Regions from separate parts of the Ectothiorhodospira variabilis genome, predicted to be linked through region 1. Evidence: predicted binding sites of a transcription regulator. Region 1 holds the regulator's gene; each other region holds the start of a gene.
The links. Region 1 encodes sigma-54, which starts transcription at its own class of promoters, with help from an activator protein. Its sites were predicted from a motif close to TGGCANGNTNCNTGCTT; they were not measured.
Positions count from the first base shown of each region.

Region 2: the regulator sigma-54 is predicted to act here: its motif matches at 3,045-3,061, upstream of rsxA (electron transport complex subunit RsxA).
Region 3: the regulator sigma-54 is predicted to act here: its motif matches at 2,878-2,894, upstream of glnL (nitrogen regulation protein NR(II)).
Region 4: the regulator sigma-54 is predicted to act here: its motif matches at 1,942-1,958, upstream of flgB (flagellar basal body rod protein FlgB).

Region 1 is NZ_JAJNAO010000002.1:185,609-190,460, reverse strand. Features, by position in the region: gene hprK (HPr(Ser) kinase/phosphatase) at 1-328, opposite strand, end outside; gene LPW30_RS03515 (PTS sugar transporter subunit IIA) at 333-800, opposite strand; gene hpf (ribosome hibernation-promoting factor, HPF/YfiA family) at 808-1,131, opposite strand; gene LPW30_RS03505 (RNA polymerase factor sigma-54) at 1,194-2,693, opposite strand; gene lptB (LPS export ABC transporter ATP-binding protein) at 2,860-3,585, opposite strand; gene lptA (lipopolysaccharide transport periplasmic protein LptA) at 3,582-4,052, opposite strand; gene lptC (LPS export ABC transporter periplasmic protein LptC) at 4,108-4,680, opposite strand; gene kdsC (3-deoxy-manno-octulosonate-8-phosphatase KdsC) at 4,677-4,852, opposite strand, start outside.
Region 2 is NZ_JAJNAO010000008.1:28,997-33,848, reverse strand. Features, by position in the region: gene nifA (nif-specific transcriptional activator NifA) at 1-1,197, opposite strand, end outside; gene nifL (nitrogen fixation negative regulator NifL) at 1,217-2,785, opposite strand; gene rsxA (electron transport complex subunit RsxA) at 3,105-3,674, shown strand; gene LPW30_RS09635 (RnfABCDGE type electron transport complex subunit B) at 3,700-4,227, shown strand; gene rsxC (electron transport complex subunit RsxC) at 4,238-4,852, shown strand, end outside.
Region 3 is NZ_JAJNAO010000001.1:417,002-421,853, forward strand. Features, by position in the region: gene LPW30_RS01875 (Fur family transcriptional regulator) at 1-351, shown strand, start outside; gene ntrC (nitrogen regulation protein NR(I)) at 392-1,804, opposite strand; gene glnL (nitrogen regulation protein NR(II)) at 1,797-2,864, opposite strand; gene LPW30_RS01890 (DUF4124 domain-containing protein) at 3,143-3,712, opposite strand; gene glnA (glutamate--ammonia ligase) at 3,822-4,852, opposite strand, start outside.
Region 4 is NZ_JAJNAO010000003.1:198,861-203,712, forward strand. Features, by position in the region: gene LPW30_RS05745 (chemotaxis protein) at 1-838, shown strand, start outside; gene LPW30_RS05750 (CheR family methyltransferase) at 973-1,809, shown strand; gene flgB (flagellar basal body rod protein FlgB) at 1,995-2,396, shown strand; gene flgC (flagellar basal body rod protein FlgC) at 2,414-2,836, shown strand; gene LPW30_RS05765 (flagellar hook assembly protein FlgD) at 2,850-3,527, shown strand; gene flgE (flagellar hook protein FlgE) at 3,570-4,817, shown strand; gene LPW30_RS05775 (flagellar basal body rod protein FlgF) at 4,840-4,852, shown strand, end outside.

The DNA.
Region 1 (4,852 bases):
GGCGCTCCGACAGGGTGCGCAGCTCCGGGAGGGGCTCCAGGTTATCGGTCACGATCAGCATGGAGGAGGCGCCGCTGCACAATTGCTCCAGAATGTCTCGCTGGGAGTTCTTGCGCAGCGACCACAGGTAGCGCATCTCATCATTCCCCAGTACCTGGATCTGGTTGGGGTGGATGATGTTCAGGTGACCCACCAGGGACGGACTGCCATGGGGGGTGGACCGGTGCGATATGCTCCGGCCACCCCCCTGAGTACCCGCCACCCAGGTGAGGCCCAGGCGCTCCTCCATGACCTCCATGATGTTGCTGACGGTGAGCGAGTCGGTCATGGGCTCATCCCGGGGCTTCGGTGTCCCATTCCCGCACCAGAGTCAGCAGGTCCGAAGGACCGGAGGTGCTGCGCAGCCGGGCCAGCGTCTCCGGATCGGAGAACATCCTTGCCAGCAACGCGAGGATCTGGAGATGCTCGTCCGTGCAGTCTGCCGGCACCACCAGCGCGAACAGGATGTCCACCGGCTCACTGTCGGGGGCATCGTAGTCGACGCCCTTTTCCAGCTTGAGCAGCGCGGCACAGGCCTCGCTGGCGCCGGCCAGTCGACCGTGGGGGATGGCCACGCCATGCCCCAGGCCCGTGCTGCCCAGGCGCTCCCGGGCCAGCAGGCTGTCGAAGATCTCGCCCTGGGTGAGCTTGGGTAGATGATTGGAGAGCATCTCGCCCAGCATCTCCAGCGCACGTTTCTTGCTGCTCACGTCCGTCTGGCAGTGCACCCGCTCAGGGGCGAGAAGATCACCGATGTTCATGAAACGCTCACTCGATGTGGTTGCGGTGGGAGCCTTCCGCCCGGTGGTGGTCCTTGAGCTTCTCCTTGTGCTTCACCACCTGGCGATCCAGTTTGTCCACCAGGGCGTCGATGGCGGCGTACATGTCCGTATGCGTGGCCTCGGCATGGATGCTGTTACCGCTGAGCAACAGGTTGCTCTCGGCCTTTTGCTGCAGCTTCTCCACGGTCAGGATCACATGCACGTCGATGACGTTGTCAAAATGCCGCTCCAGGCGCTCGAACTTCTCGTTGACGTAGTTGCGCAGAGCGTCGGTCAGGTCGACGTGATGACCGGTGAGGTTGATCTGCATGAGATGACTCCTTGGGAATGGATAGGGATGGGTAATGATCAGGACGGCTGCGTGGGTTTGCTTCAAACGAGCCGCTTGCGTTCGTTGGATGGCGGAATGGACATGGCCTCACGGTACTTGGCGACCGTGCGTCGTGCCACATGAATGCCGCGATCCACCAGGACCTGGGCGATCTTGCTGTCACTCATGGGTTTGCCCTGGGGCTCCTCGGCAACCAGCTTGCGGATCATGGCGCGTATCGCGGTGGCTGAACACTCACCGCCGTCGGCCGTGCCCACGTGGCTGGAAAAGAAATACTTGAATTCGTAGATGCCCCGGGGGGTATGCATGAATTTTTGGGTGGTCACCCGGGAGATGGTGGACTCATGCATCTCTAGTTGCTCGGCGATATCGCGCAGCACCAGGGGTTTCATGGCCTCGTCACCGTATTCCAGGAAGGCACGCTGGTGCTCCACGATGGCTGTGCCCACCCGCAGCAGCGTTTCGTTGCGGCTTTGCAGGCTCTTGATGAACCAGCGTGCCTCCTGGAGGCTGTTGCGCATGTAGGTGTTGTCCTGGCTGGAATCGGCGCGGCGCACGAAACTGGCATACAGGGGGTTCACCCGCAAGCGCGGCGCGATTTCCGGGTTGAGCTCCACCTGCCAGCGGCCTTCGCGCTTGCGCACGAACACATCAGGGATGATGTATTCGGGCGAACTGCTGCTGATGAGCCCGCCCGGGCGCGGGTTCAGTGTCTGGATCAGGGCGATCACCTGCTGCAACTCGCCATCATCCAGCCCCAGGCGCCGCTGCACGCCCTTGTAGTCACGCGCACCCAGGGCATCCAGGTGTTCGCGGGCCAGGGCGCGGGCCTCGGCCAGCCAGGGGGTGTCCTCCGGGAACTGAGCCAGTTGCAGGGTCAGGCACTCGGCCAGGTCACGTGCGCCCACGCCCACCGGGTCCAGGTGCTGAACCATGTTCAGTACGGCTTCCACCTCATCCAGTTCCAGGTCCATTTCCCGGTCCGTGGCCAGGGTTGCATGGATCTGCTCGATGGGTTCGGCCAGATAGCCGTCTTCGTTAATGGAATCGATGATGGTCAAGGCAATGGCCCGGTCACGCTCACTCATGGACGACAGGTGCACTTGCCACATGAGGTGTTCATGCAGGCTTTCCGAGGGGCCGGTCTGGTTCTCGAAAAGGTCTCGCCCGTCGTGGTCCGACTGTCCGGCGCTGGAAGGGGGCACATCGTAGATGTCGTCCCAGTTGCTGTCCACCGGTAATTCGTCGGGGATCTGCTCCTGACTGCCGTCGGCGTTGCCTTCCGTCTCGGCGGCGGCCTCCGCTGCTTCTGCTGCCTCGGAGGTTTCGGCCTGCTCCTGCTCGCGAGGCTCCTCGCTGGCGGTCTCCTGATCGGCCTCCGTGCCCTCCACGGCCTCGAGCATGGGGTTGGTTTCCAGGGTCTCCTGGATCTGGGCCTGCAATTCCAGCGTCGAGAGCTGCAGCAGGCGAATGGCCTGCTGCAGCTGGGGGGTCATGGTCAGGTTTTGACCCAGCCGGAGCTGGACGGACGGTTTCAACATAGCACGATGTGCGCCATCGGGCCGGGGCCCGGGTCTTTGATGCCTGATGATGAAGGCGGGGGCAGGCCCCCGGCGTAAATGATGCTTTCAGGGGAGATTATACGGTGTGCCAGCAAAAATGGGACCCATGTCCCGAAAACCGCATGCTGAACGGGGGGGCTTGGCTTCACAGGCGGAAGTTCTCCCCCAGATAGACGCGGCGGACCTGCGGGTCGGCCAGTACGTCTTCCGGCGCGCCCTGGCTGATGATGTGCCCGCCACTGAGGATGTAGGCCCGGTTGCAGATGCCCAGGGTCTCGCGCACGTTGTGGTCGGTGATCAGTACGCCGATGTTCCGTGACGTGAGATGGGTGATGATCCGCTGGATCTCGATCACCGAGATGGGGTCCACGCCGGCGAAGGGTTCGTCCAGAAGGATGAAGGCCGGTTCGGTGGCCAGGGCACGGGCGATCTCCACGCGCCGTCGTTCGCCACCGGAGAGACTGACCCCGGCGTTGTCGCGGATGTGCTGGATCTGGAACTCCTCCAGCAGGGATTCCATCTTCTCCAGGCGCTGGGCCTTGTTGAGGTCGCGGCGGACCTCCAGCACGGCCATGATGTTGTCTGCCACGGAGAGCTTGCGGAATACCGAGGGCTCCTGGGGCAGATAGCCCACGCCCATGCGGGCCCTCGCGTGCATCGGCAGTCGGGTGATGTCGCGGCCATCCAGACGGATCTGGCCTTCGTCGCAGGGTACCAGGCCCACGATCATGTAGAAGCAGGTGGTCTTGCCGGCGCCATTGGGGCCCAGCAGGCCCACCACCTCACCGCTGTTGATGTGGATGGAGGCGCCGTCCACGGGTTTGACTGCCCGGTAACGCTTGACCAGCTTGTCGGTCTCCAGGCGGCTCATGGGGTGTCGCCGTCCTCCGGCCGGGAGCGAGAACGATCCCGGGGTGCGAAGATGGCCTCCACCCGGCCTGTGTCGCCGGTGCTGGCTTCAAGGGTGGCGGCCTCCAGGTTATAGACGATGCTGCTGCCGCGGAATTCGTCATCCCCCTGCCATACCCGGGCCTCGCCGGTGAGCACCACCCGCGGTCCATCCGGAAAGAACTCCATGCGTCGTGCCTCGGCGCGAACCTCACGGTTGGATTCATCCCGTGTGGTCAGGGTGGCCAGGCGCCCTTCTGAGACCATGCGCTGGAGTTGCCGCTGGGGGGCATGCACCGTCACCTCGTCGCCCGTGATGACGGTATCGCCCTGGGTGATGGTGACGTTGCCCCGGTAAATACTCACCCCCCGCTGATCGTCCAGGCTGGCGCGATCCGCCTCGATGCGGATGGGCAGGTCGGGGTCGTGCTGGCCCTGTGCAACAGGCATACATGACAGCAAAACGGCCAATAGCAGCCCCGCCACAAACGGACTCGTGGGGATGTCAGTGCGGAACATAGGTGCCTCTCACCTGACTCTCAAGTTCCAGGGTATCCCGGGTCAGATCCAAAGTCATGCCCACTCCCTCCGCCTCCCGATGAGTGCTCACCATGCGGGCCAGTGCATCGGTTTGTGCCTGGCGGGGCAGGGTCCACACCGTGACATCCCGGCTGGTGATGGTGATGGGGGGGTGATCAGGGGCCTCGGGGCGGTCCAGACGCACGTTGCCCAGCAGTTGCACTTCGTCGCCGGCGGGTGAAATCCAGCCGTGTTCGGAACGCAGGGTCCAGTCGGGAGCAGGGGGGTGTTCCATGATCAGCACCGGGGCCTCCACATGACTGGAACGGTCCGCCTGGCGCTGCTCCAGTCGGGCGCCGGAGAGCCGGTACTTGAGGTTGCCGGACTCGTCCATGCTCCAGACCACGAAATCCTCGGCAAAGAACTGATTGGCCTCGGGATCTATCTGGGTGGTCGGCACGACGCGTCGTTCCTGGGCATTCTCGGCGAGCCAGAAGCCGACCACGGCCACCAGGGTGAGTGCCAGGATCAGCAGCAGTCCTGAAAGGCGGCGACTCATTCCAGGTAGGGGGCCAGGGCGGCCTGCAGGTTGTCCTGGGCCTCCAGTATGAACTCGCAGGCCTCACGCACCGCTCCACGGCCGCCGCCTGTCCGGGTGATGTAGTGGGCATGCTCGCGCACCAGGGGGTGGGCATCGGCCACGGCAATGGCCATGACGACGCGACGCATCA
Region 2 (4,852 bases), on a different contig from region 1:
GGCCAACTTATCCACCAGGAATCGGGCCAGATCCGGAATGTCTTCGCTGCGATTGCGCAAGGCGGGCACGAAGATGGGCATCACATTGAGCCGGTAGTACAGGTCCTCACGGAAATCCCCCCGTTCCACCTCTTCCTCCAGAGGCCGGTTGGTGGCGGCGATGACCCGCACGTCCACCTTGAGGGTGCGCGTGCCCCCTACCCGCTCGAACTCACCCTCCTGCAACACCCGCAACAGCTTGGCCTGAAAGGCCTGGGAGATCTCGCCGATCTCGTCCAGGAAAATGGTGCCACCATCCGCCTGCTCAAAACGCCCCTTGCGCTGGGACACAGCCCCGGTGAAGGCGCCCTTCTCATGCCCGAAGAGCTCGCTCTCCAGCAGATTGTCCGGCAGGGCTGCGCAGTTGAGCTTGACGAAATGACCGTTGGCCCGCGGTGAGTTGTAGTGGATGGCATTGGCGATGAGCTCCTTGCCCGTGCCGGTCTCGCCGCGCACCAGCACCGTGGTGTGCCACTTGGCCACCTGACGCACTTGCTCGAACACCCGGCGCATCTCCTTGGAATGCCCCACCACATTGTCCAGGTGATAGCCGCCGCGCACCTCGCGGCGCAGCCGGTCACGCTCATCGGTCAGCGCCTGGCGCTCCTGCTCCAGATCCCAGGCGCGGCGCACGGTCTGGGCCAGCAGGTTGGCCACCATCTCCAGGAAACGGGCGCGCTCTTCCAGCAGGCCGTCATCCCCGCAAATGGGCTGCGCGGCCAGCACGCCGATGGGGTTGTCTTCGCCCACCCGGATGGGCACGCCCACGAAAGGCAGATCCGGGGCGTACAGCCCCATGCGGTCCAGAAACCGGGGTTCATCGGCAATACGACCGACCATGACCGTGTCACCCTCCTTGAGGATGACCCCCATCAAGCCCTCGCCGGGACGGTAGCGCACCTTGTCCACCCTTTCCCGGGTGCCGGTATGGGCGGCCCCTACCATGAGTTCGCCCGTGCCCGGATCCAGCAGCGACACCATCCCGCAACGCATGTCCGAGGATTCGTGCAGCACATGCAGCACCCCGGAGAGGATGTCCTGTAATCCGGATGAACAACTGAGCACCTGGCTGACCTGATAAAGCGTGTCCAGATGCATTTCGATCACTTGGGCGCGCGAGCGCCGCGTCGTGCCGACTGCCGTAGGAGAGATCACCATGGATGTTCCTGGAGTGATGTCAGAGTTTGCGCTGTGAAGCGTTGGGGAACTGCAAGCGGATGCGGCAGCCTTCCAGGCAGGTGGGGTCCACCTCCACCAGGCCGGCGTGCTGGTTCACCACCTCCTGCACCATGGGCAGCCCCATTCCTGCTCCGCTGCCACCACGGCCCTTGGTGCTGACGAAGGGTTCGAACACCCGCAGCCGCATGGACTCGGGGATACCCGGCCCGGAGTCCTGGATGACCACCTGAACCGCATCATCCAGGGCCTGGGTGGCAATGCGGATCTCCCGGCGGCCGGTGCCGCTGTCATCCAGGGCGTCCAGGGCGTTGTCCACCAATTGCTTGAACATCCCCCGCAGGCGCCCTTCCCGACCCAGTACATTGGGCAACACTGGCGCCGGATCCCAGTCCACCACCACTCCGGAGGTGAGCAAGCGACGGGTGGACAGGCCCAGCACCTCCCGCAGCAGGGCATTGAGGTTCACCGGGATGATGGCCTCGTCCCGCTCCTCCGGGATGCAGTTCTCCAGGGTCTGAAGGGCACGACGGCCGGACGCCAGGGCTTCCTGCAAGACATTCAACAGGGGATCGGCGGTGCCTTCCCCCTGGCGCCGCTCCAGCAACTGGGTGGCGGCGGCGATCATGTTGACGGGACCCTGCATCTGGTAGACGGCGCCGGTCAGGGTCTCGCGCATGCTTTCCACCAGTTCGCTCTCGGCGGTGAGCGCCCTCAGGGCATTCATGCGCATCTCTTCCTGCTGGCGCTTGAGCTCGGTGACCTCCTTGGCCACGAGCATGAGATATTCCACCTTGCGGGGTTCGAAAAAGGCATCGGCGCTGCTGTCCCGCTCACGAATCCAGGTACCCGAGCAGGAGAACCAGCGGGGCGCATGACCCGCGCCCGGATCGAACTGCACCTCGTGATCCACAAAACCCTGGCCACTGCTGCGGGCCTTCTCAAAGGCCTCCCCCATGCTTTCGGAGAGGGCAGAGAGGAAGGCCTCGGCGGGTTCCTGGCCGCGCATGTCCCCCGCCAGCTTCTTGTACTCCTGGTTGTCCAGCACCACCTGGCCCGATTCGTCCAGCAGGGCGATGACCACCGGCTCGGCATCCACCACGGACTCGATCAGGGCCTTTTGATTGCGCACCTGTTCTTCCAGTTGATGCATTTCGGTCACATCCCGGTGCATGCCCAGGTAATGGGTGAGATGGCCCCGGGCATCCAGCACCGGAGCGATGCTCAGTTCCGCCAGGTAGCGCCGACCATCCTTGCGACGATTCACCAGCACCCCGGTCCAGGGCTTGAGTTGGCGCAAACGACCCCAGAGGGTCTCGTACACCAGACTGGGCGTGCGACGATCCGACAGCAGGGATTCATTCACACCCATGACTTCCGATGCCTCATAACCGGTCACCCGGGTGAAGGCCGGGTTGGCATAGAGGATGTTGGCCTTGGCATCGGTGATGGAGATGGCCACGGAGGATTGTTCCACCGCCTCGAAGAACAACCGTGCCGGCAACGCGCCCTCGCCGACGCGAATGGTGTGATCGTTGGCCGGTTGGAACGGGTGATGGGGTCGGGTCATGGCGAGGTCTCGTGGCGATGCAGCTGTGTGACTTTCACTAATGCAAAAGCCGGGCCATACATCACCCTGATACCGCCCTCCCACTCGGAATACTGCCCTCAGGCCCCATGGCTCCCGGTGGAGGCATTGTCGGTTACCTCACATCGAGGTGAACCGGCGGCTCTGCCTGTCGCGATCCTCACAGCACCCACTGCACCATCATGGTGCACGCCCGCCGCAAATCCCCATAAAGGGTGCGCCTAAAGAGTGCATCACCCCTTGGCACGCAAGATGCAAATACCCCCTCAATCCAAGCGAGGTGAACACCGTGACGGAGTTTATGCTGCTACTTTTGGGCACGGCCCTGGTGAACAACGTGGTGCTGGTGCAGTTCCTGGGGCTGTGCCCCTTCATGGGCGTGTCCAACAAGCTGGATACGGCCCTGAGCATGGGCCTGGCCACCACCTTCGTGCTCACCCTGGCCTCGGTGGCCGGCTGGCTGCTGGAGTACTTCGTGCTCGCGCCCCTTGATCTGGGCTTTCTGCGCATCCTCTCCTTCATCCTGGTGATCGCCGCCGTAGTGCAGTTCACCGAACTGGTCATCCGCAAGACCAGCGCGGCCCTGCATCGGGTGCTGGGGATCTTTCTGCCGCTGATCACCACCAATTGCGCCGTGCTCGGCGTGGCCCTGCTCAACATCCAGGAAGGTCATGGTTTTCTGCAAAGCGTGACCTTCGGGTTCGGTGCCGCCCTGGGTTTCACCCTGGTGATGGTCATCTTCGCCGGTCTTCGCGAGCGCCTGGCCGTGAACAATGTGCCGGCGGCCTTCGCTGGTGCCCCCATTGCCTTCATTGTCGCCGGGCTGTTGTCGCTGGGCTTCATGGGGTTTGCCGGCCTCGACTTCGCCTGACGCCCCCCGAACAGGAGATCACACCATGTACGCAGCCATCGTTGTCCTGACCGCCATGGGTCTGCTCCTGGGTTATTCCCTGGGCATGGCCGCCAAGTATCTGAAGGTGGAAAAAGACCCCTTGGTCGATGAGATCGAGGACATGCTGCCGGGCACCAACTGCGGCCAGTGCGGCCTGCCCGGTTGCTCCAGTGCCGCCCAGGCCCTGGCCGCCCATGAGGCCCCCGTGACCCTCTGCCCACCGGGCGGCAAGGCCCTGGCCCAGCAACTGGCGGACAAGCTCTCGGTGAGCGTGGATCTGTCGGGCATGGAGGAGGAGGCACCCGCCTTTGCGCGCATCAAGGAGGATCAGTGCAACGGTTGCACCCGCTGTTACAAGGTGTGCGCCACCGACGCCATCATGGGGGCCAACCGACAGATCCACACGGTGTTCACCGAGGCCTGCAACGGCTGTGGCAAATGCGTGGACGTGTGCCCCACCAATGGTCTGGTGCTGGTACCCGAAACCCCCACCCTGCGCACCTGGCGCTGGTCCAAACCCGAAGCCCGCTGAGGTGACCGCCATGCTCTCATTCCTCTTCAAGCGCCGGGCATTCCAGGGTGGCGTGCACCCGGAAGACCGCAAGCAGGCCACCAGTCACCTGCCCATTCAGACCCTGCCCTTGCCCGAGCGCCTGTATGTGCCAGTGCAGCAGCACATCGGGGCTGCCGCCCAGCCCCGGGTGCAGACGGGCCAAAAGGTGCTCAAGGGAGAGATGATCGCCGCCGGCAGCGGACCTGTTTCGGCGGCGGTGCATGCCCCCACCTCGGGCACGGTGGTGGCCGTGGAACCCCACCCGGCCCCACATCCCAGTGGCCTGCCGGTGCAGACCATCGTCATCGAACCCGACGGCGACGACTGCTGGATGGACGAACCCGAGCCCGAGCACGCCCTCAACCTGGAGCCGGAAGTGATCGCCCAGCGCGTCGCGGAGGCGGGTGTGGTGGGCATGGGCGGCGCCACCTTCCCGGCTGCCATCAAGCTCAACCTGGGCAGTCGCCACACCATCGACACCCTGGTGATCAACGGCTCCGAATGCGAACCCTACCTCACCTGCGACGACCGCCTGATGCGGGAACGCACCCAGGAGGTCATCGATGGCGTGCGCATCATGCGCCATGCCCTGGGCGCCCGGCAT
Region 3 (4,852 bases), on a different contig from region 1:
ACCCAGCAACGCCTGGACATCGCTGAACTATTGTTCGAGAGGCCGCAGCATGTCTCCGCCGAGCAGCTACTGGCCCTCGCCAGTGAACGCCGCTACCGGGTGTCCAAGGCCACGGTGTACAACACGCTGGGATTGTTCGCGGAAAAAGGTCTGGTGCGCGAGGTGGTCGTTGACCCGGCCAAGCTGTTTTACGACTCCAACCTGACCCCGCATCATCACATGTATCACCTGGACACAGGTCACCTGGAGGACCTGGCCCTGGAACACGTGGACATCGGCAATCTGCCTGATCTGCCCGAGGGCACGCAGGTGGAGGGGGTGGATGTGATTGTCCGTGTGAGGCAGGGCTGAATCCCGCTGACCTCTCAGGCCAGTACGGAGTAGGCCGCTTTCAGGGATTGTCCTGTCCCTCGTCCATGTGAAGTTCGTTGATCTTGCGCGTCAGCGTATTGCGCCCCCATCCCAGCAGCCGCGCGGCATCCTGGCGCCGTCCGCCGGTCTTTTTCATGGCGGCGCGGATCATGATGCGCTCGAAGGCCGGGGTGGCCTGCTCCAGCAGCGCCGAGTTTCCACGCGCCAGTTCCTGTTCCGCCCATTGGGCCAGGCCGTCTTCCCAGCCACTGATCTCTGCGTCGGCAGAGCGTTCATGCAGCTCTGGCGGCAAGTCGTTCATGTGGAGCTCCCGCCCCGAGGCCATCACGGTCAGCCATCGACAGATGTTCTCCAGTTGCCGCACGTTGCCGGGCCAGTCCAGGGTGGACAGGTAATCCTGCACCTCAGCCAGGGGAACCTTGCGTTCCACGTTCAGTTCCGAGGCTGCCAGTCCCAGGAAGTGATTGAGCAGCAGGGGGATGTCCTGGCGGCGTTCCCGCAAGGAGGGGACGTGGATGCGGATCACGTTCAGGCGGTGAAACAGATCTTCCCGGAACAGGCCGTCCTTGACCCGGGAATCCAGGTTCTGGTGGGTGGCGGCGATGATACGTACATCCACCTTGACCGGCAGATGCCCCCCCACACGATAGAATTCCCCATCCGCCAGCACCCGCAGCAGCCGTGTTTGCAATTCGGCGGGCATGTCACCGATCTCGTCCAGGAACAGGGTGCCACCATCGGCCTGCTCGAAGCGCCCCCGCCGGGCGCTCTGAGCGCCGGTAAAGGCCCCCTTTTCGTGGCCAAAGAGCTCGGATTCCAGCAGATCCTTGGGGATGGCGGCGGTGTTCAGGGCAATGAAGGGCATGTGTGCACGGGGGCTGTGGCGGTGCAGGGCGTGCGCCACCAGCTCCTTGCCCGTGCCGGATTCTCCGTTGATGAGTACGGTGATGTTGGATCGGGACAAGCGCCCGATGGCGCGGAACACCTCCTGCATGGCGGGGGCCTCGCCGATGATCTCCGGTGTTTTTTCCGTGTCCTCGGGGGCATCGCGTCCACGTTCCCTGCGCAGTTGGCAGGCTCGACGCACCAGGGAGACCGCATCGTCCACATCGAAGGGCTTGGGCAGGTACTCGAAGGCACCGCCCTGGTAGGCAGAAACGGCGCTCTCCAGGTCGGAATGGGCGGTCATGATGATGACTGGCAGCTCGGGGTGATCCCGCTGCAGTCTTCCCAGCATCTCCAGTCCATCCATGCCCGGCATGCGGATGTCGGTCATCAGGGCGTCGGGCACGTCCTGTTCCAGGGCCTGCAGGGCCTCGGCGGCGGAGGCAAAGGATGTGACTTCGATGCCCGCGCGGCTCAAGGTGCGTTCCAGGACCCAGCGAATCGAGCGATCGTCATCAATGACCCAGATATGCTCTCGATTAGTCATCCTTCAACTCCACGGGTAGCAGCAGGGAAAATACGGTCTGGCCGGGGCGGGAGGTGCACTCGATCAGCCCGCCGTGCTGGTTGATCAGGGATTGCGCGATGGACAGGCCCAGTCCCGTGCCTCCGTCCCGGCCCGAGACCATGGGAAAGAAGATGCGTTCGCGAACCTCCTCACTGATGCCGGGGCCATGGTCGATCACCTGTATCAGGGCCACCAGCTTGTGGCGGACCTGGCCGATGGTGTACTGACGCAGCACGCGGCTGCGTAGTCGCACGACACCCTCTTCGCCCACAGCCTGCACTGCGTTGCGGACAATGTTGAGGATGGACTGGATGAGCATGTCCTGATCAGCGTTGACGTCGGGAATGCTGGGGTCATAGTCCGTGCATATCAGAACACCTTCGGGGGCCTCCACGCTCACCAGGTTGCGCACGTGCTCCAGCGCCTTGTGGATGTTCTGGTGCTGGCGCTGGGGCAGGTTGTTGGGACCGAGCATGCGGTTCACCAGGTTCTGTAGCCGGTCGGCTTCGCCAATGATGATGCGGGTGTACTCCTGCAGCTCCGGGTCGGGTAGTTCCCGTTCAAGCAACTGCGCGGCTCCCCGCAGGCCGCCCAGGGGGTTCTTGATCTCGTGAGCCAGGCCGCGAAGCAGGGCCCGCGAGGCAGACTGCTGATTGAGAAGTTGTTCTTCCCGTGTGATCCGCAGTTGGCGGTCCACCTGCACCAGCTCGATCAGCAGGCGCCGCGGACTGCCGGGCTCGGAGATGGGCGATACGGTGATGTCCACCGTGACCTCCCGCTCGAAGTGCAGCGCCAGGAGGCGTTCCCGTTCGGTGAAGGGATGCCCTGTGTTCAGTGACTGCTGCAGGCTGACCAGCAGCGTTTCGTCCTCCCGGAACAGGTCGCCCATGGGCAGGCCGCGCACGCGGTTGAGGCTGATCTCCATGAGCATTTCGGCCGCGGGGTTCATGAAATGCAGCCGCAGTCGTTCATCCGCCACCAGGATGGCAGTGGTCAGGTTCTCCAGCAGATGTCGGTGCAGTGTGTGATCCTGGGGCATATGGCTTTTCCTTTTGCAAAAACCGAACCAGCATGGATGCATGCACCGTGATCGGGCGTGGCCCGACCCCGGAGCGAGGCGTGGCGCCATTTTCGGGTGCGGGCAAAGATCACGAAGATGGTGCGTATGGCTCCGGGCGCACGCGCCTATGCACTATTATGGTGCAGGCCAGGTCCGCCTGCCATGTGCAGGGGCGAAGCTTGGAAGGTGAGGGCGGTTTCAGGCAGGTAGCCACGCGGCAAGGGTTCCAGCGCCAGGCGCGGGAGAGGGGGGCGGGCTCAGTTTCCACCGGGTCGGGTCTGCTGTCGCACCGTGGTGCGTAGCAGGTGGAAAGTGCTCTCCTCGGAAGCCTTCAGCGTCCGGTCGTTGCTGTCCAGGATTTCGGCCCTCAGGGTGTGGGTGCCCGGTGTGACCTCCTCCAGGGTGAATCGGGTGGACTCGCCCACGGCGGCGGTTTGACCATCCAGGACAATCCGCACCCGGTGGCCCTGGTCGGACTGAAGTTCCGGGTCCACCTGGACCGACACATTCACCTCGCCCAGATTGGTGCGCACCACGTCATCATCGCCGGGGCTGGCGATGCTGATGCCGGTGTAGCCGGCGCTTCGTGCCTGTTCCCGCGCCTGTGCCTCTTCGCGCGGGGTGGGGCGCTCCAGGATCTCGCGGGCGTTCGGCAAGCCCGGCGTCACGGTGGGGCTGCGCACGTTCATGGGAGTGGCGTCCACGCCATCGGGGGGGGTATCGCCAAAGACCGTGTTGCCCTGATCATCGGTCCAGCGATACACCTCAGCCATTGCCGGTGCGGCCAGGGTGAGCAGCAGGAGCAGGGTGGTCAGGCGCGCGTTCATGACTTGACGATACCGCAGGGGTGCTGGACGGACAAGCGCCCAAAGAAAAGAGCCCCCGGCGTTGCCGGGGGCTCCTTACTGAATCACGATGACCTCAGGGGTCAGGTGATCACAGGCTGTAGTACATGTCGAATTCCACCGGGTGGGTGGTCATGCGCATGCGGGTGACCTCTTCCATCTTCAGGTCGATGTAGGCGTCGAGCATGTCGTCGGTGAAAACGCCGCCAGCGGTCAGGAACTCGCGGTCCTTGTCCAGTGCGTCCAGGGCCTGTTCCAGGGAGGCGCAGACCTGCGGGATCTGCTTTTCCTCTTCCGGGGGCAGGTCGTACAGGTTCTTGTCCATGGCTTCGCCCGGGTGGATCTTGTTCTGGATGCCGTCCAGGCCAGCCATCAGCATGGCAGCAAAGGCCAGGTAGGGGTTGGCGGTGGAGTCGGGGAAGCGCACCTCGATGCGGCGGGCCTTGGGGCTGGACACCCACGGAATCCGGATGGAAGCAGAACGGTTGCGGGCGGAGTAGGCCAGCATGACCGGGGCCTCGAAGCCGGGCACCAGACGCTTGTAGCTGTTGGTGGAGGGGTTGGTGAAGGCGTTCAGGGCGCGGGCATGCTTGATGATGCCGCCCACATAGTACAGGGCCGTTTCGGACAGGCCGCCGTACTTGTCGCCGGCGAACAGGTTCTGGCCGTCCTTGGACAGGGACATGTGCACGTGCATGCCGCTGCCGTTGTCACCCACCAGGGGCTTGGGCATGAAGGTGGCGGTCTTGCCGTAGTTGTGGGCCACGTTCTGCACCACATACTTGAGGATCAGTACCTCGTCGGCCTTGCGGGTGAGGGAGGCAGCACCCACGCCGATCTCGCACTGGCCGGCAGTGGCCACTTCGTGGTGGTGCACCTCGGTGGTCAGGCCCATTTCTTCCAGGGCCATGCACATGGCGGAGCGCAGATCCTGCAGGCTGTCCACCGGCGGTACCGGGAAGTAGCCGCCCTTCACGGTGGGGCGGTGGCCGATGTTGCCGTCTTCAAAGACCTTTTCCGAGTTCCAGCTGGCCTCGTCGGAGTCGATCTGGAAGAAGCAGTTCTGGATGGAGGTGCCCCACTTGATGTCGTCGAAGACGAAGAATTCGTTCTCCGGGCCGA
Region 4 (4,852 bases), on a different contig from region 1:
GATGTTTGCCATCAACGTCTTCAAGGTGCGTGAGGTGATCGCCTGCCCACCCCTCAATCGCATGCCCAGCGCCCATTCGGTGGTGCGCGGCGTGGCCACCCTGCGAGGGCAGACCGTCTCGGTGGTGGACCTGGCCAACGCCATCGGCATGGCAGCGCCGGAACACGAGCAGAAGGCCTTTGTCATCCTCACCGAGTTCAACCGCTCGGTACAGGGCCTGCTGGTGGCCTCGGTGGATCGCATCATCAATCTCAACTGGGATCAGATCCGGCCGCCGCCGCGGGGCACGCACAAGGACAGCTTTTTGACGGCTGTCACCCAGGTGGAAGACCGCCTGGTGGAAATCATCGACGTGGAAAAGGTCCTGGAGATGGTCACTGGTCCTTCCAGGGATGTGGACGAAGCCCTGTCCCGTAACATCCGCGAGGGTGGGCGGGTGCGCCGTGCCCTGGTGGCCGACGATTCTTCGGTAGCCCGCAAGCAGATCGTGCGCGCCCTTACCCAGATCGGTGTCGAGGCCATTGTGGCCAATGACGGTCAGCAGGCCCTCAACAAGCTCAAGGACATGGCACGGGAGGGCCCCATCGATGAGCAGATCGGCATGGTGATCTCGGATATCGAGATGCCCGTCATGGACGGGTACACCTTATCTTCGGAGATCCGTCAGCTGCCGGAGTTGTCGGGACTGTACGTCCTGTTACATTCCTCCCTGAGTGGTACCTTCAACGAGGCCATGGTGCGTCAGGCGGGGGCCAATCGATTTCTGCCCAAGTTCAGCCCGGACGAACTGGCCGAGGCGGTGCTCAGCCACCTGCAGCCCGAAGAGGTCGGTCAATAACGGGGGGGGGGGCAGGGCAGGGGAATGCCACAGGCGGCAACCCGTTGCCGCCTGTGGGCTTGTTTTGCGGGTATAATGCGCGTTCCGGTTCATGGCCGGAGGCAGGCAAAATCCATTAACCGGGAAGCACCAGAATCTTGTCATCAGGCCCGATCGAACCCCAGGATTACGAGGACTTCAAGATCTTTCTTGAGCGGTCCTGCGGACTTGTACTGGGAGACAACAAGCATTATCTGGTAACCAGCCGGTTGTCCCGGTTGATGAAGGAGTTCTCGGTCTCCTCGGTCAGTGAATTGCTCAAGCTCCTCAAGCGCGGGGGCCGCTCAGGCTTGCGCGAGCGGGTGATCGAGGCCATGACGACCAACGAAACCTACTGGTTTCGTGATGTCTTCCCCTTCGAGATCCTGAAGAATCAGATCTACCCGGAACTGGCCAAGAAATCCCCGGGCTCCACGGTGCGCATCTGGTGCGCCGCCTGTTCCTCCGGCCAGGAGCCCTATTCCATCAGCATGGCCACCAGCGAGTACCTGCAGTCGCGGCCCGGTAGTCTCCGGGACGTGCAGATCCTGGGTACGGACATCTCCGGTGCTGTGCTGCGCGAGGCCAAGGAGGCCAGCTACGACTCCCTGGCCGTGGCCCGGGGGCTGTCGCTTGATCGTCGTAATCGGTTCTTCATTCAAAAAGGCGATCGCTGGGAAGTGAAGCCGGACATCAAGGCCCGCGTCAGCTACCGGGAGTTCAATCTCCTGGACAACTACAGCACCATGGGTCGGTTTGATATCGTCTTCTGTCGTAACGTGCTGATCTACTTCTCTCTGGAGTCCAAGCGGACCATCCTCAAGCGCATCTCCCAGATCCTCAATCCGGGTGGCTACCTGTTTCTGGGGGCCTCGGAGTCCATGGCCAATTATTCCGATGCCTTCGAGATGGTGCGTTGCAACCCCGGTGTGGTGTATCGCCTGAAGAAGTGATCTCCCCGTAGCGTCAAACTTTCGACTCTGCTTGCTTCGCAACGGCTCCCAACGGCGGGTTGTTGCCGGATTGCCCTCTCTTTCTGGTTTTTCCCTCCCTCCAAGTATCTGAAGCGAATCCAAATTCGCGTATGGCACGCGGATTGCATTTCGACTGACAAGAGATTTTCTTGAGGTCGAAGATCATGCCGCTCTCATTTGATAACGCCCTGGGTATTCACGATGCAGCGCTACAGGTGCGTTCAAGGCGCATGGAGCTGCTTGCATCCAATATCGCCAATGCCGACACCCCCAACTACAAGGCCCGCGATCTGGACTTCCGCCAGGTGCTCAAGCAACAGCACCAACCGGATCAGTTGTCCATGCGTCGCACCCACGCGGCTCACCTGGATGCAACGGGCGGTGCGGGCGGCATGGGCGAGGCCATGTACCGGGTGCCCAACCAACCCTCCCTGGATGGCAATACGGTGGATCCGCAGCTGGAGCAGGCAGCCTTTGCCGAGAACGCTGTTCAATACCAGGCGAGCCTGGATTTTCTGGGTGACAAGTTTACGGGTCTGCGCAACGCCTTCCGGGGCGGCGAGTAGGCCGGGGGAATTGAATCATGAGCAACATGTTCAAGGTCTTTGATGTATCCGGCTCGGCGCTAAGCGCCCAGTCCGTGAGGCTCAACACCATTGCCAGCAACATGGCCAATGCCCAGGTGGCCAGCACCACCGAGGAAGGGGCCTACCGCTCCAAGCAGCCGGTGTTCCAGACGGTGATGGATCAACTCAATCCAGGCAACAACTCCACCATGCCCGTTCGCGTGATGGACATCGTCGAGAGCGATGCGCCTGCGCGGGTGAAGTATGAACCCCATCATCCTCAGGCCAACGAGGATGGGTATGTATTCATGCCCAACGTGAACATGGTGGATGAGATGGCCAACATGATCTCGGCTTCGCGCAGTTACGAGAACAATGTGGAAGTGATGAACACCACCAAGCAGTTGCTATTGCGCACGCTGCAGTTGGGGCAGGGCTGAGGAGGTATGAGCCATGAGCGTTGATTTGAACATGCTGGAGGGCCTGGGGCTGGCGTCGACAAACTCCAGTAAGGCGAACACGGGCAAGCGTGACGAGTTGGGGCAGGAGGAGTTCTTCAAGCTCATGATCACCCAGCTGCAGAATCAGGACCCCTTCGAACCCATGGAGAACGGTGACTTTCTGGGGCAGATCGCCCAGTTCGGCACGGTGAACGGCATCGGTGAGTTGCAGAAGTCTTTCGAGAGCATCGCCAAGTCGGTTCAGTCGTCCCAGACCCTGCAGGCGGCGAGTCTGGTGGATCGGGAGGTGCTGGTGCCGGTGGATATGGCAGCAATGGGTCACGAGGGGGGCGTGCGTGGCGCGCTGGACCTCAAGTCCTCTGCCGAGAATGTGACCGTGGGAATCTATGATGCGGCCGGGGCGCTGGTCAGGCGCATACCCATGGGGGCTCAGGCCTCGGGCATGCAGTCATTCCATTGGGATGGCATGACGGACCAGGGAGAGCGGGCACCGCCGGGTGTGTATGAATTTCGTGCCAATGCGGTGCGGGATGGCAGCAGTGAGCAGCCTGAATTGCTGTTGAACGCACGTGTGGAGAGTGTGCGCACGGATCAGAGAAACGGCGGCATCAAACTGCAGATTGAAGGTTTCGGGGAGATGGATTTCTCCCAGGTACGACGCATTGGCTAGGGCCTGCGGCCAGTGAAGCACAAACAACTTGAGGGTTAGATCATGCCGTCTTTCAACATAGGACTCACCGGAATCAACGCGGCCTCCAAAGATCTGGAGGTGACCGGGCACAATATTTCCAACTCATCCACCGCCGGCTTCAAAGGCTCCCGGGCGGAGTTTGCCGACGTGTTTGCCTTGTCATACACCGGGGTGTCGCGTCTGGCCACCGGCAGCGGTGTGAATCTGGCGGCTGTCTCTCAGCAGTTCAATCAGGGAGATCTTGAGTTTACCGACAACAATCTGGACCTTGCCCTGAATGGTCGCGGTTTTTTCGTGGTCGAGCGTGACGACGTCCGTGAGTACACCCGCGCAGGGCAGTTTCTGGTCGATAAGGATGGCTTTATTGTCAATTCCGCCGGGCAGAATTTGATGGGATATCCCCCCGGGGTACGAAGTGGCGAGTTGAATGAAATTCGTGTGACCACAGGAGAAGCAGAGCCGCGCGCTACCTCCGAGATTGAGGCTTTGATGAATCTTAGTGCGGCTGCACCTACCATCCCACCTGACCCTGACAACGATCCATCCGTTGACATTGAACCCAGCGAACCAGACACGTACAACGAGTCCACCTCCCTGACTGTTTATGATTCCCGGGGGGGAGAGCATACGGTGTCTTTGTTTTTTCAGCGCACTGGTGATAGCGAGTGGGCTGTCCGCGCCTTCAAGGGCGACCAGCCCATAGATGGTATAGATGGTGATGGTGCAACGGCGGGTGAGCTTGTTTTTACTCCGGAAGGAACATTGGATTTAGATGCGAGTACTCCCCTCGAAATAAGTTTTGATCCGGAGAATGGGGCAGCAGAACCGCTGAACATCAATGTTGATTTCACCGAAACCACCCTCTATGGCGATCGCTTCGGCGTCAGTCGTCTGAATCAAGACGGGTTTGCTCCTGGGCAGCTCATTGATGTGGATGTGGACTCCGATGGCACCGTCTTCGCGAGATTCACCAACGGTGTCAACCGCTCGTTGGGCCAAGTGGCCATCGCCAATTTCGATAACCCGCAGGGCTTGCAGCCGGTGGGCGGTACCAATTGGGTGGAAACCTCTTCATCCGGTCAAGCCTTGATGGGCGGCGCTGGCGAGACAGGTTTCGGCCTGATTCAAGGCGGTGCCTTCGAAAACTCCAACGTCAATATCGCCGAACAACTGGTCAACCTGATCACCGCCCAGCGGAATTTCCAGGCGAATGCCCAGGTGATCAGCACCGCCGACACCATCACCCAGACCATCATCAACCTCCGGTAAACGGAAAGGGTAAGGCCTCATCATGGACCGCATGC